2 regions of the Nocardiopsis baichengensis YIM 90130 genome follow, and region 1 is predicted to be linked to the other one. Evidence: riboswitches for the same ligand, from Rfam matches in the RefSeq annotation. Region 1 holds a riboswitch; the other holds the start of a gene.

Region 1 (5,904 bases):
AGCGCGCCGAGCACCAGGCCGTCGACCGGTCCGCGCAGCGCCGAGGGGAGGGCCACCGCGATGAGCACCACCCCGGCGGCCTTGAGCACCTCCTCGTTGACCGGTGCGGTGAGCGCCGGCCCCCACCGCGAGCCGAACACGGTGCCGCCCGCCTTGGACCAGACGCCGGTCAGGGCGTCATTGGCGATCAGCGCGCAGCCGGAGGCCGCGACCGCACCCCAGGCGACGGCGGCGGCCGTGGCGGCCCCGCCGGGCGGCCGGACGGGCCGTGCCCACCGCAGCACCGCGATCCCCGCCGCGAGCACGACGGCCAGGGCCGCGAGCGCGAGCAGCGCCTCCCCAGGGAACGCGAGCACCGTCCGGCCCAGATGCGCGGCCAGGGACAGCGCCCCGAGCACGCCCACGGCCGCGAACAGCGCACCCGCCGCCGGCCGTGGACCCCGTGCCGCCCTGGTGGAGGCCGGGCTCATCGCTCCTCCTCTTCGGAGAAGGCGACCGAATCCACCACCCGGCCGGCGGCCTGGACATCGCGCACCGAGGCGAAGCGGTCGGCGGTGGTCGCGAACTCCACGGCGAACCCGCCGCCGGGGGAGGGGAACACGGCGGCCGTGCCCGAGGCCCCGTCGACCTCCAGGAGCCCCGTCAGACCCTCCGCGCCTGCGTCGCCGGTCGTCTCGGACGGCTCGCCGAACCGCGCCGACGGGTCCCAGGCCCGCGTGATGCGCTCGAACCCCCGCCACAGGTCGTGCGCCCCCTCGGGGGCGCCCTGCGGCGGCCGGACGACGCGCACCTGGAGCAGGACCCGGCCGCGCCGGTAGACCAGCAGTTCGCCTTCGGAGCTCTCCGCCGGAAGCTCGGTCCACCCCGGCTCGAACCGGGCGGTGGCCTCGTAACCCCCGCCTTCGCCGACGACCACCGGACGGCCGGAGGAGACCGACACCGCGTCGGGCAGCAGCTCCCCGGCCAGGGGCCAGGCGAGCAGGGGCAGGGCGACGGCCGCGGCGGCCGCTCCGAGCGGCGTCCAGCCGGGGTCGCGCACGTGTGCGGATGCAGCGTTCCCGTTCGCCATCAGGCCTCCCGACTTCCCCGGCTCAGGGCCGTCCCGCCGCTTCAGGCAACCGGCCCGCGACGGCGTGCGCAGGGCGCCGCGCGCGGCGTTGAGGGCTTCTTTGCGGGCATTTCACAGGGGGGAGACGGAGCCGGGGGGGGCGGCCGGGTCAGGCCGCCAGGTGGGCGGCCCCGAGCACGGGCGTCGCCAGCAGGCACGCCCAGCGGATCAGGTACTCCGGCCGGCTCCCCGTCGTGAAGCGCATCGGCCGGGGCGCGCCCACCATCGCCCAGCGCCGGCCGCGCACCCGCAGGGGCCAGGCCAGCGGGACGGCGCTGCGCGTCAGCGCGTCGCCCAGGTCGTGGACCAGCATCCCCAGTGCGAGCGCCGCCCCCGCGTGCGGGCCGGTGCTCACCCCGCCCCAGACCAGCAGCACGGTGGCGCCCCCGGCCAGCGCGAGCGCCCCGGCCCGGGAGGCGGGCCCCCGCCGACCCGGCCCGTCGGGCAGCGCCCGGCCCAGCCCTTGGACGGCCAGGGCGAGGGTGAACCAGACGACGGCGGCGAGGACGGGGAGCCAGGCGGTGGCCAGCAGACCGAGGACGGTGCCGGCGGCGACGGCGACCACCGGGGTGTGCAGCAGGTACCGGTGGCGTCCGTCGCCGGGCCCGTCGGCGGGCGTGCGGGTGGCCCGGTGCACGGCGGCCGAGGCAGCCCGCGCCGCCCGGGAGGCCAGCGCGGTGGCCGGGTCCAGCGAGCGCGAGGCCGTCGAACGCGGATGGTCCAGGTCGGGCAGGAGCGCGGCGCCGGCGCCGATGCCCGCGGAGGCCGCCAGGTCGGCGAACCCGGCGGGCCACCCGAACAGGGCGGAGGCCGCCGCCGTGGCGGCCACCCCGGCGAGCGCGCCGGTGGCCGCGTGCGAAGGCGCCATCACCGGGCGGCCCCCGGCGTCGCGCGGGAGAGGGAGGGGGAGGGCATCCGGTCCTTTCCGGAGAGGGAGGGGGCGGCCCCGCGCAGGGACCGCTACCGGTGGTCCTCCCCGGGCGTGCTCGGCTCCGACCCTCCATGGCCGCAGACGGCCGGGCGCGGCCGGGGACGCGGAGGGTGAACGCGCCGGTGACGGCGCCGGTCAGGGCGGTGCGTGTCGCATGTCACAGCGCGTCACCGCGCCCTTGGACGGCAGGGGGCGCGCGCCTCGGCGGGCCGCGCGCGGCGGCGTGTCGTCGGCCGCCTTTGGCGTCCGCCCCATATCATGGTGGTGAGCTGCAGAAACGAACGAGCTGTCGCGGGGTGCCGGAAGGTCGCCGAAAGGTTCCGCGACGCGCCGATGAGTGTCGTTGACGCTCTCTGGCGCACCGGCTTACCTTCAATGTCGAAACACCCGCGGCGTACCCTTCGCAACCCCCTGTCGACCCGCCGTGGGCTGAGGAGCCGGAGGTTTCGGCGTGGCGGTTACGAGCGGCAATCATCAGGCCTCCGTCTCCGGGCGATCGGCGATGGCGATACGGCGAGCGGGGGAGCAGGGCCTGCTGTGTGAAGAGGACGTGGTGGCGCTGCCTATGGACGTCGGGTACCGCGGTCCGACGGCGTGTGCTGCGGCGGGGGTGACCTACCGCCAGCTCGACTACTGGGCGCGCACCCGCCTGGTCGGGCCCACCGTCCGCCCCGACCCGGGGACGGGCGACATCCCTCTGTACAGCTTCCGGGACGTCCTGCTGCTGAAGGTGGTCAAACGGCTGCTGGACACCGGCATCTCCCTGCAGCAGATCCGCACCGCCGTCGACCACCTGCGCGGGCGCGACACCTCCGACCTGCCGCACATCACGCTGATGAGCGACGGGGTGAGCGTCTACGAGTGCACCTCGCCCGGTGAGGTCGTCGAACTGATGCAGGGCGGGCAGGGCATGTTCGGCATCGCCCTGGGACGTGTCTGGCGCGAGCTGGAGGGCGCCCTCGGGCAGCTGCCGGGCGAGCGGCTGGCCGAGCCGCTGCCGGACGAGCCCCACCCCGGCGACGAGCTCGCCCGCAGGCGCCGGGAGCGCAAGACGGGCTGAGGCCGTCCGCCCGGCGTGCGTGCAGGCCCACGACCTGATGTGCGGTCCGGGGCCGGGTGCGTGCGCGGCGGGGGCATCGAGTACGGTCGGGGTTCCACCGCCTGCCGGGGGCGGGCCCGATGCGGGCAGCCGCGGCACGGAATCGTGCGAATCCGGCGGATCAGTGGATAATCGAAGGACAACTTCATCACGGGCCGTCGATACCGTGCGGGAGAGACCCCGGCAGGGGCGCCGACGGGGCAATACTCCCCAGTAACCTCTCAGGCACCAGGGACCGCGCGGAGGAGGCCACTCTGGAGCGGCGGACGTGCGGACCGCGAGTGCCCGCACGGTCGCGAGCCCGCGGCCGCACGGCGGCGAGCGACAGAGGGGGAGACCGCACAGGACAGAGGCCGCGCACGCGGCCAATGCGACCAGGAGGTCTCCATGCCGGACCAGTCGACCCGTAACCGCGCGACCGATGGGGGGCCGGCGCGCGAGTTCGCCGACCGGCACATCGGCCCCGACCCGGCCGCGCTCGCGGAGATGCTCAAGACGGTCGGGTTCGACTCCCCCGCGGCGCTCATGTCGGCGGCCGTTCCCGACAGCATCCTCACCGCCCCGGGCTCCCCGGCCCCGCTCGACCTGCCCGCCGCGGCGAGCGAGACCGAGGCGCTGGCCGAGCTGCAGTCCCTGGCCGACCGCAACACCGTGCGCACCTCGATGATCGGCCGCGGCTACTACGACACCGTCACCCCGCCGGTCATCCTGCGCAACATCATGGAGAACCCGGCCTGGTACACCGCCTACACCCCCTACCAGCCCGAGATCTCCCAGGGCCGCCTGGAGGCCCTGCTCAACTTCCAGACCATGGTCGCCGACCTGACGGGGCTGGCGGTCGCCGGCGCCTCGCTGCTGGACGAGGCCACCGCCGCCGCCGAGGCCATGACCCTGGCCCGGCGCGCCACCAAGTCCAAGAGCTCCACCTTCGTCGTCGACGCCGACGTCTTCCCGCAGACCCTGTCGGTGCTGCGCACCCGCGCCGAGCCGCTGGGCATCGAGGTCGTGGTCGCCGACCTGACCGAGGGCCTGCCCGAGGGCGACGCCTTCGGCGTGCTCGTGCAGTACCCGGCCGCCGGCGGCGCGGTGCGCGACCCGCGCCCGGTCATCGAGGCCGCGCACGAGTCCGGGGCCATGGCCGTGGTCGCCGCCGACATCCTCGCCCTGACCGTGCTGCGCAGCCCCGGCGAGCTCGGCGCCGACATCGCCGTCGGCTCCACCCAGCGCTTCGGCGTGCCGATGGGCTTCGGCGGGCCGCACGCCGGCTACATGTCGGTGCGCGAGGGCCTGCAGCGCCAGCTGCCCGGCCGCCTGGTCGGGGTGTCGGTGGACGGCGCGGGCAAGACCGCCTACCGGCTGGCCCTGCAGACCCGCGAGCAGCACATCCGCCGGGAGAAGGCCACCAGCAACATCTGCACCGCCCAGGTGCTGCTGGCGGTCATGGCCGGGATGTACGCCGTCTACCACGGCCCGCACGGGCTGCGGGCGATCGCCGAGCGGGTGCACCGCCAGGCCGGGCGGCTCTCCGCCGGCCTGCGCGAGCGCGGCTTCGAGGTGCTGCACGACTCCTTCTTCGACACCCTGCGGGTGCGGGTGCCCAGCGGCGCGGCCGGCAAGGTGGAGGCCGCCGCCGAGCGCGGGGTCAACCTGCTGCGGGTGGACGACGACACCGTCGGCATCAGCTGCGACGAGACCACCACCGACGCCCACGTGGCCGCGGTGCTCGCCGCCTTCTCCGGCGGGGACAAGGCCGAGCGGCCCGCCCCCGAGCCGGGCGAGCACCTGCCCGCCGACCTGCGGCGCGGCGTGGACTACCTGGACCACGAGGTCTTCAACTCCCACCGCAGCGAGACCTCGCTGCTGCGGTACATGCGCCGCCTGGCCGACTACGACCTGGCGCTGGACCGCACCATGATCCCGCTGGGCTCGTGCACCATGAAGCTCAACGCCACCGCCGAGATGGAGTCGGTGACCTGGCCCGAGTTCGCGCGGCTGCACCCGCTGGCCCCGCTGGACCAGGCCGCCGGGACCGTGTCCCTGGTGCGCGACCTGGAGCGCTGGCTGGCCGAGGTGACCGGCTACGACGCGGTCTCCCTGCAGCCCAACGCCGGGTCGCAGGGCGAGCTGGCCGGGCTGATGGCGATCCGCGGCTACCACCGCGGGCGCGGCGAGAGCGACCGCGACGTGTGCCTGATCCCCAGCTCGGCGCACGGCACCAACGCCGCCAGCGCCGTCATGGCGGGCATGCGGGTCGCGGTGGTCGCCTGCGACGACAGCGGCAACGTGGACCTGGAGGACCTGCGCGCCAAGCTCGCCAAGCACGAGGGCCGGGTCGCGGCGATCATGGTCACCTACCCCTCCACCCACGGGGTGTTCGAGGAGACCATCACCCAGGTGTGCGACCTCGTGCACGAGGCCGGCGGCCAGGTCTACGTCGACGGCGCCAACTTCAACGCGCTGCTGGGCTGGGCCAAGCCCGGCAGGTTCGGGGCCGACGTCAGCCACCTCAACCTGCACAAGACCTTCTGCATCCCGCACGGCGGCGGCGGGCCGGGCGTGGGACCGGTGGCGGCCCGCTCCCACCTGGCCGGGTACCTGCCCAACCACCCCGGCCAGCCGGACGCGGGCCCGCACACGGGCGTGGGGCCGGTCTCGGCGGCGCCGTTCGGGTCGGCGGGCATCCTGCAGATCTCCTGGGCCTACATCCGGATGATGGGCGAGTCCGGCCTGCGCGCGGCCACCGAGGCGGCCGTGCTCAGCGCCAAC
Region 2 (5,904 bases), on a different contig from region 1:
TCCTCGTTCACCGCCAGCGCGTACAGGGTGATCCAGTCGCTGCCGTGCAGCGGGTCCGACAGGTCAGGGCTGTCCGGCGCCACCAGGCCCGAGGCGTCGCACCGGCCGCCCAGCTGCCGGTAGAGGCGGTGCGCCCGCCGCGGCACCCGCAGCCCGCCCGGCAGCGTTCCCTCGGTGGTCACCCCCCGGCGCACGCACGCCCGCATCACCCGCCAGATCTCCAGCAGCTCGGTGCGCACCTGCTCGGGGGAGCGGCCGAAGGCCCGCTCGTTGGCGAGCATCACCGCGCTGATCGACATGCCCGTCTCCCGGCACACCTCCAGCAGCTCCTGTGCGGTGGTGAAGGGGTGGGGCACCGGGGTGGTGTCGGGGATGATGCGGTCCGACCCCGTGGCGTCCTCGTCCACCACGAAGCCCCCGCCGACCGAGTAGTACACCCGCGAGCGCAGCTCGGCCCCGTCGGCGTCGTAGGCGGTGAACCGCATCCCGTTCGGGTGCCCCGGCAGGGTCTCCTTGCGGCGGAACTCCACGTCGTGCGCCGGGTCGAAGGCGACCCGCGGGCCGGTGCCGCCCAGCCGGAGCCGCCCGCTCTCGCCCACCGCGGCCAGCAGGTCGGGCACCGCGTCCGGGTCGACGCCCTCCGGGGTCTGCCCGAGCAGCCCCAGGATCACCGCGGTGTCGCTTCCGTGCCCCTTCCCGGTGAGCGCCAGCGAGCCGTACAGGTCGCAGCGCAGTGACGCGGCCCGCTCCGCGGCCCCGGAGGCGGTCAGGCCGTCGACGAACGTCGCGGCCGCCTTCATCGGACCGACGGTGTGCGAACTGGACGGTCCGATACCGATCTTGAACAGGTCGAAGACGCTGATGGCCATCTGTCCTGCCCTCCTCGTCGAGCACAGGGGATGCGGATTGGGCAACGGGGTGCGGATACGGGAACAGGGTCCGGATACGAAAATAGCCGGGTCGCGCGCGGCCTCGCTGCACTTCGGGGGCCGCGCCCGGCCCGGCTGTCCTCGCACGTCCCGGCACGGCGGCCGGGCCCGGCCCTACAGGTCGGGGTAGAGCGGGTGCTTGCGGACCAGGGCCTGGACCCGGCCGCGCAGGGCCTCGGCGTCGTAGCCGGGCTTGAGCGCCTCGGCGATGACGTCGGCGACCTCGGTGAAGTCCTCCTCGCCGAACCCGCGGGTGGCCAGTGCCGGGGTGCCGACGCGCAGCCCCGAGGTCACCATCGGCGGACGCGGGTCGTTGGGGACCGCGTTGCGGTTGACGGTGATGCCGATCTCGTCCAGGCGGTCCTCGGCCTCCTGCCCGTTGAGGGCGGAGTCGACCAGGTCCACCAGCACCAGGTGCACGTCCGTGCCGCCGCTGAGCACCTTCACCCCGGCCTCGGCCGCGTCGGGGCGGGTCAGCCGCTCGGCGAGGATGCGCGCCCCGGCCACGGTGCGCTCCTGGCGGTCGCGGAAGTCGTCGGAGGCCGCCGCCTTGAGGGCGACTGCCTTGCCGGCGATGACGTGCTCCAGCGGACCGCCCTGCATGCCGGGGAAGACCGCGGAGTTGATCTTCTTGGCCAGCTCCTCCTTGCACAGGATGAGCCCGGCGCGGGGGCCGCCCAGGGTCTTGTGCGTGGTGGTGGTGACCACGTCGGCGTGCGGCACCGGGTTGGGGTGCAGGCCGGCGGCGACCAGACCCGCGAAGTGGGCCATGTCCACCATGAAGTAGGCACCGACCTCGTCGGCGATCCGGCGGAACCGCGCGAAGTCGAGGTGGCGCGGGTAGGCCGACCAGCCGGCGACGATCATCGCCGGGCGGTGCTCCTTGGCCAGGCGCTCGACCTCGTCGTAGTCGACCAGGCCGTCGTCGTCGCGCACGTGGTAGGGCACGGGGTTGAGGATCTTGCCCGAGTAGTTGAGCTTCATCCCGTGGGTGAGGTGGCCGCCGTGCGCCAGGTCCAGCCCGAGGATGGTGTCGCCCGGCTTGAGCAGGGCGAAGTAGACCGCGGTGTTGGCCTGGGCGCCCGAGTGCGGCTGCACGTTGGCGTGCTCGGCGCCGAACAGGGCCTTGGCGCGGTCGATCGCGAGCCGCTCGACGACGTCGACGTGCTCGCAGCCGCCGTAGTAGCGCCGGCCGGGGTAGCCCTCGGCGTACTTGTTGGTCAGCACCGTGCCCTGGGCCTCCAGGACGGCGCGCGGAGCGAAGTTCTCCGAGGCGATCATCTCCAGGGTGTCCCGCTGCCGGGACAGCTCCTGGCCGACGGCCGCGGCGACCTCGGGATCGAACTCCTGGAGGGTCTGGTCGAGAAGGGTGCGATCGGTCATGGAATCAGCCTTCGCCTTCGGTCAGCTGGGTGTACTTCTCCGGGGAGAGAAGGTCCTTCGGCTCCTCGGACAGCTCGACCTTGAACAGCCAGCCCTGCCCGTAGGGGTCGGTTCCGATGATCTCAGGGTCCTCGACGGCGGCGCTGTTGACGTCGACCACCTCGCCGCTGACAGGGGCGTAGACGTCGCTCACGGACTTGGTCGACTCGATCTCGCCGCAGGTGTCCCCCGCGGCCACGGTGGCGCCCGCCTCCGGCGGCTCGACGAACACGATCTCACCGAGCGCCTCCGCGGCGTAGGTGGTGATGCCGACCGTGGCGACGCCGTCGCTGATGGAGACCCACTCGTGCTCTTCGGTGTAGCTCAGCTCCGCGGGAACGCTCAATTTCTCTCCAGGAGGATTCGTCAGTGGTGTCCGGTTACCGGGTCCGGCCGCCGCGAGCGGCCGAGGGACCGCGGGCGCTTCGTGCGGATCGCACCCACCCGCCGGTAATTCTGCCTGGTGGGCCGACTGCCCGCACACGCGGCTCGCGACCTTCCGGCGGCGCGTGGGCGCCGCCGGAACTCAGCGTTCCCGCTTGTAGAAGGGGAGCTCGACGACGTCCACCGGCTCGGTGCGGCCGCGCACGTCCACGGCGAACTCACCGGTGGAGGCGTCCAGGCCGGCGTCGACGTAGGCCATGGCGATGGGGCGGCCCAGGGTGGGGGAGGGGGCGCCGCTGCTGAGGGTGCCCACCTGCTCGCCGTCGCGCAGCAGCGGCATGCCGGTGCGGATCGGGCGGCGGCCGCGTGCGGCCAGGCCGATGAGGCGGCGCCCGCCGCTGCGGTCGGCGCTGCGCTCGGCGGCCCGCTCCAGCGCCGCGCGGCCGACGAAGTCCCCCTCCTTCTCGAACTTGACGACGCGGCCCAGGCCGGCGTCGAAGGGGGTGAGGTCCCGGGAGAGCTCCTGGCCGTACAGCGGCATCCCGGCCTCCAGGCGCAGGGTGTCGCGGGCCGAGAGCCCGGCCGGCACCAGGCCGTGCGGCTCGCCGGCCTTGAGCAGGGCCTCCCACACGGCGGGGGCGCCGGCGGCGGGCTCGATGAAGATCTCGAAGCCGTCCTCGCCGGTGTAGCCGGTGCGGGCGAGCAGCACCGGCTGCCCGGCCACGGTGTGGCGGTAGCCGGCGTAGTACTTGATCTCCGACAGGTCGGCGTCGGTGAGCGGGGCCAGGATCTCCACCGCGGCGGGACCCTGGAGCGCGATCAGCGCGGTGTCGCCGGAGCGGTCGTCCACCACGGCGTCGAAGCCCCCGGCGCGCTCCTGGAGCGCCGCCAGGACGGTGCCGACGTTGGCGGCGTTGGGGACGACCAGGTAGTCGTCCTCGGCCAGGCGGTACACGATCAGGTCGTCGAGGACGCCGCCGTCGGCGTCGGTGATCATCGTGTAGCGCGCGCGGCCGACGCTGACCTTGGACAGGTGCCCGACCATGGAGTAGTCGAGGAGGTCGGCGGCCTGGGGGCCGGTGATGCGGACCTCGCCCATGTGGGAGAGGTCGAACAGGCCCGCCTTCTCCCGGACGGCCGTGTGCTCGGCCTTCTCTCCGGAGTACCGCAGGGGCATCAGCCAGCCCGCGAAGTCGACCAGGGTGGCGCCCAGCGCCTCGTGCGCAGAGCGGAGTGCGGTTTCGCGGAGGTTCGCGGAATCGCCGCCGGCGGATGTCATCGTCGCTCCCGAGAGGATGGTCGTCGTTGTGGATCCAAAGGCGTAGCCATCCTCCCCCTCTGTCATCGGTGCCTGAGAGCTTCACCGCGCGCTCGGCGCGGCTTGCACCTTCGGCGAGGGGCGCCGCTGCCCCTGCTTTCCAGAGTGGTCTCGCCCGGACGGTCCGTCGCGCCTGAGAGGTTCTCTGGGGAGGGTTTGCTCCTTCGGCGGTCCGCGCCGGCTGCGCGGACGCTCTCCCGTTCGGGTTCGTCGACCGGTTTCAGAGTAGCAGCGTGCTTTGTCCGGGCACAGGGGCGGCCCTCAGGGGCCGCCCCTGACCTGGGAAGGGAGGGAGCGGGAGGGGAGAGAGCGCTTCAGGCGCGCGTTCAGCCGCGCGCCGGGGACCCGAGCCCGCGGTCGACGCGGACGTCGCCGCCGCGCACCACCGCGCGCACGTGCTTCTCCGGTTCGGCGAGGATCGCGACGTCCTCCAGCGGGTCGCCCTCGACCACGATCAGGTCGGCGTCGGCGCCCGGGCGCACCGTCCCCACGCGGCCCTCCAGCTCCAGCAGCCGGGCGGCGGTCGTGGTGGCCGCGCGCAGGACGTCGGCGGCGGGCTGCACCCGGGCGCGGATCGCGAACTCCTCGCTCTGGTGGGCCTGCATGCCCCCGAGCAGGTCCGTGCCGAAGACCAGGTTCACCCCCGCCTCGTGCGCCATGCGCAGCGCCTCCAGCCCGCGGTCGAGCACGGTGGACACCTTGGCCTGGCTCTCCGGGGGCAGGCCGTTGCGGGCGCCCTGGCGGGCCAGTTCCCGGTAGGTCACCAGGGTCGGCACGAGGTAGGCGCCGCGCTCCAGGAAGAGCTCCAGGCTGGTCTCGTCGATGAGGTTGCCGTGCTCGATGCAGCGCACGCCCAGCCGCAGGCCGCGGTTGACCGCGCGGGCGGTGTAGGCGTGCCCGGTGACGTACCGGTTGGCGGCCTCGGCCTCCTCCACCACCGCGCGGATCTCCTCCTCGGCGGACTGGGTGGAGTCGATGCGGTCGGTGGGCGAGGCGACCCCGCCGGAGAGCATGATCTTGATGTGGTGGGCGCCGGTGCGCAGCTGTTCGCGGGCGGCGCGGCGGAACGCGGTGGCCCCGTCGCACACCAGGCCGGTACTGGGGCAGCAGCCGTGGTCACCGGTGTCCTGGCGCCCCGGCCCCCGGAAGTCGCCGTGCCCGCCGGTCTGGGAGAGCGCCTTGCCGCCGAACATCAGGCGCGGGCCGTCGATCAGGCCCTCGGCCACGGCCTGGGCCAGGCCCCAGTCGCCGCCGGCGACGTCGCGCACGGTGGTGAAGCCGCGGTGCAGCATGTCGTTGAGGGAGCGGGCGGCGAAGGCGGTGGCGTAGGAGGGGGAGTGGTCCATGGCCGCGCCCAGGTCGGCGCTGAAGGCGGTGGGGTGCACGTGGGCGTCGATCAGGCCCGGCATGAGCGTGGCCCCCGCCAGGTCGACCGTGCGCGCCTCCGCGCCGGGGTCGGGGGCCGGGCCCTGTCCGGTCGCGGCGATGCGGCCGTCCTCGACGCGCAGCCAGGAGCCGGGGGTGCGGGTCCCGGCCTCGGGGTCGAGGAGGGCGGCGCCGGTGAACAGGGTGGTGCGGGGGCGGTCGGCCATGGATTCCTCCGGTCGCGGATGCCTGCGGTGCTTGCGGTGCCTGCGGCGCGCGGGGTGACGCGCGCCTCATCCGCAATATATGTTGCAACGAGGGTGCGGGGAAGAGCGGGGTGCCCTCGGCGGGCCCCGGCTACCTCCGCCGGGTGCCGGCGCCGCTCGCGGGTCCCGGGGCCGCGCGCGGGGGCCGGAGAATGGGGGTCGGCCCGTTCGGGGCGAGGGGCGCGCGAGAGCGGAGGCGAGGAGCGAGATGCCGGACTGG

What was found. Region 1 has a riboswitch for glycine ahead of gcvP (aminomethyl-transferring glycine dehydrogenase). Riboswitches for the same ligand answer to the same signal wherever they lie in the genome.
Region 2: another riboswitch for glycine. It lies ahead of gcvT (glycine cleavage system aminomethyltransferase GcvT); the one in region 1 lies ahead of gcvP (aminomethyl-transferring glycine dehydrogenase).

The regions. Positions count from the first base shown of each region.
Region 1 covers NZ_ANAS01000037.1:99,604-105,507, reverse strand. The annotation lists gene C892_RS0125175 (PrsW family intramembrane metalloprotease) at 1-470, opposite strand, end outside; gene C892_RS0125170 (hypothetical protein) at 467-1,069, opposite strand; gene C892_RS0125165 (metal-dependent hydrolase) at 1,218-1,976, opposite strand; gene C892_RS0125160 (MerR family transcriptional regulator) at 2,491-3,099, shown strand; glycine riboswitch at 3,298-3,386, shown strand; gene gcvP (aminomethyl-transferring glycine dehydrogenase) at 3,526-5,904, shown strand, end outside.
Region 2 covers NZ_ANAS01000007.1:74,843-80,746, forward strand. The annotation lists gene C892_RS0108030 (L-serine ammonia-lyase) at 1-869, opposite strand, end outside; gene C892_RS0108035 (serine hydroxymethyltransferase) at 1,044-2,312, opposite strand; gene gcvH (glycine cleavage system protein GcvH) at 2,317-2,697, opposite strand; gene gcvT (glycine cleavage system aminomethyltransferase GcvT) at 2,878-4,014, opposite strand; glycine riboswitch at 4,064-4,167, opposite strand; gene C892_RS0108050 (metal-dependent hydrolase family protein) at 4,380-5,645, opposite strand; gene C892_RS0108055 (MurR/RpiR family transcriptional regulator) at 5,893-5,904, shown strand, end outside.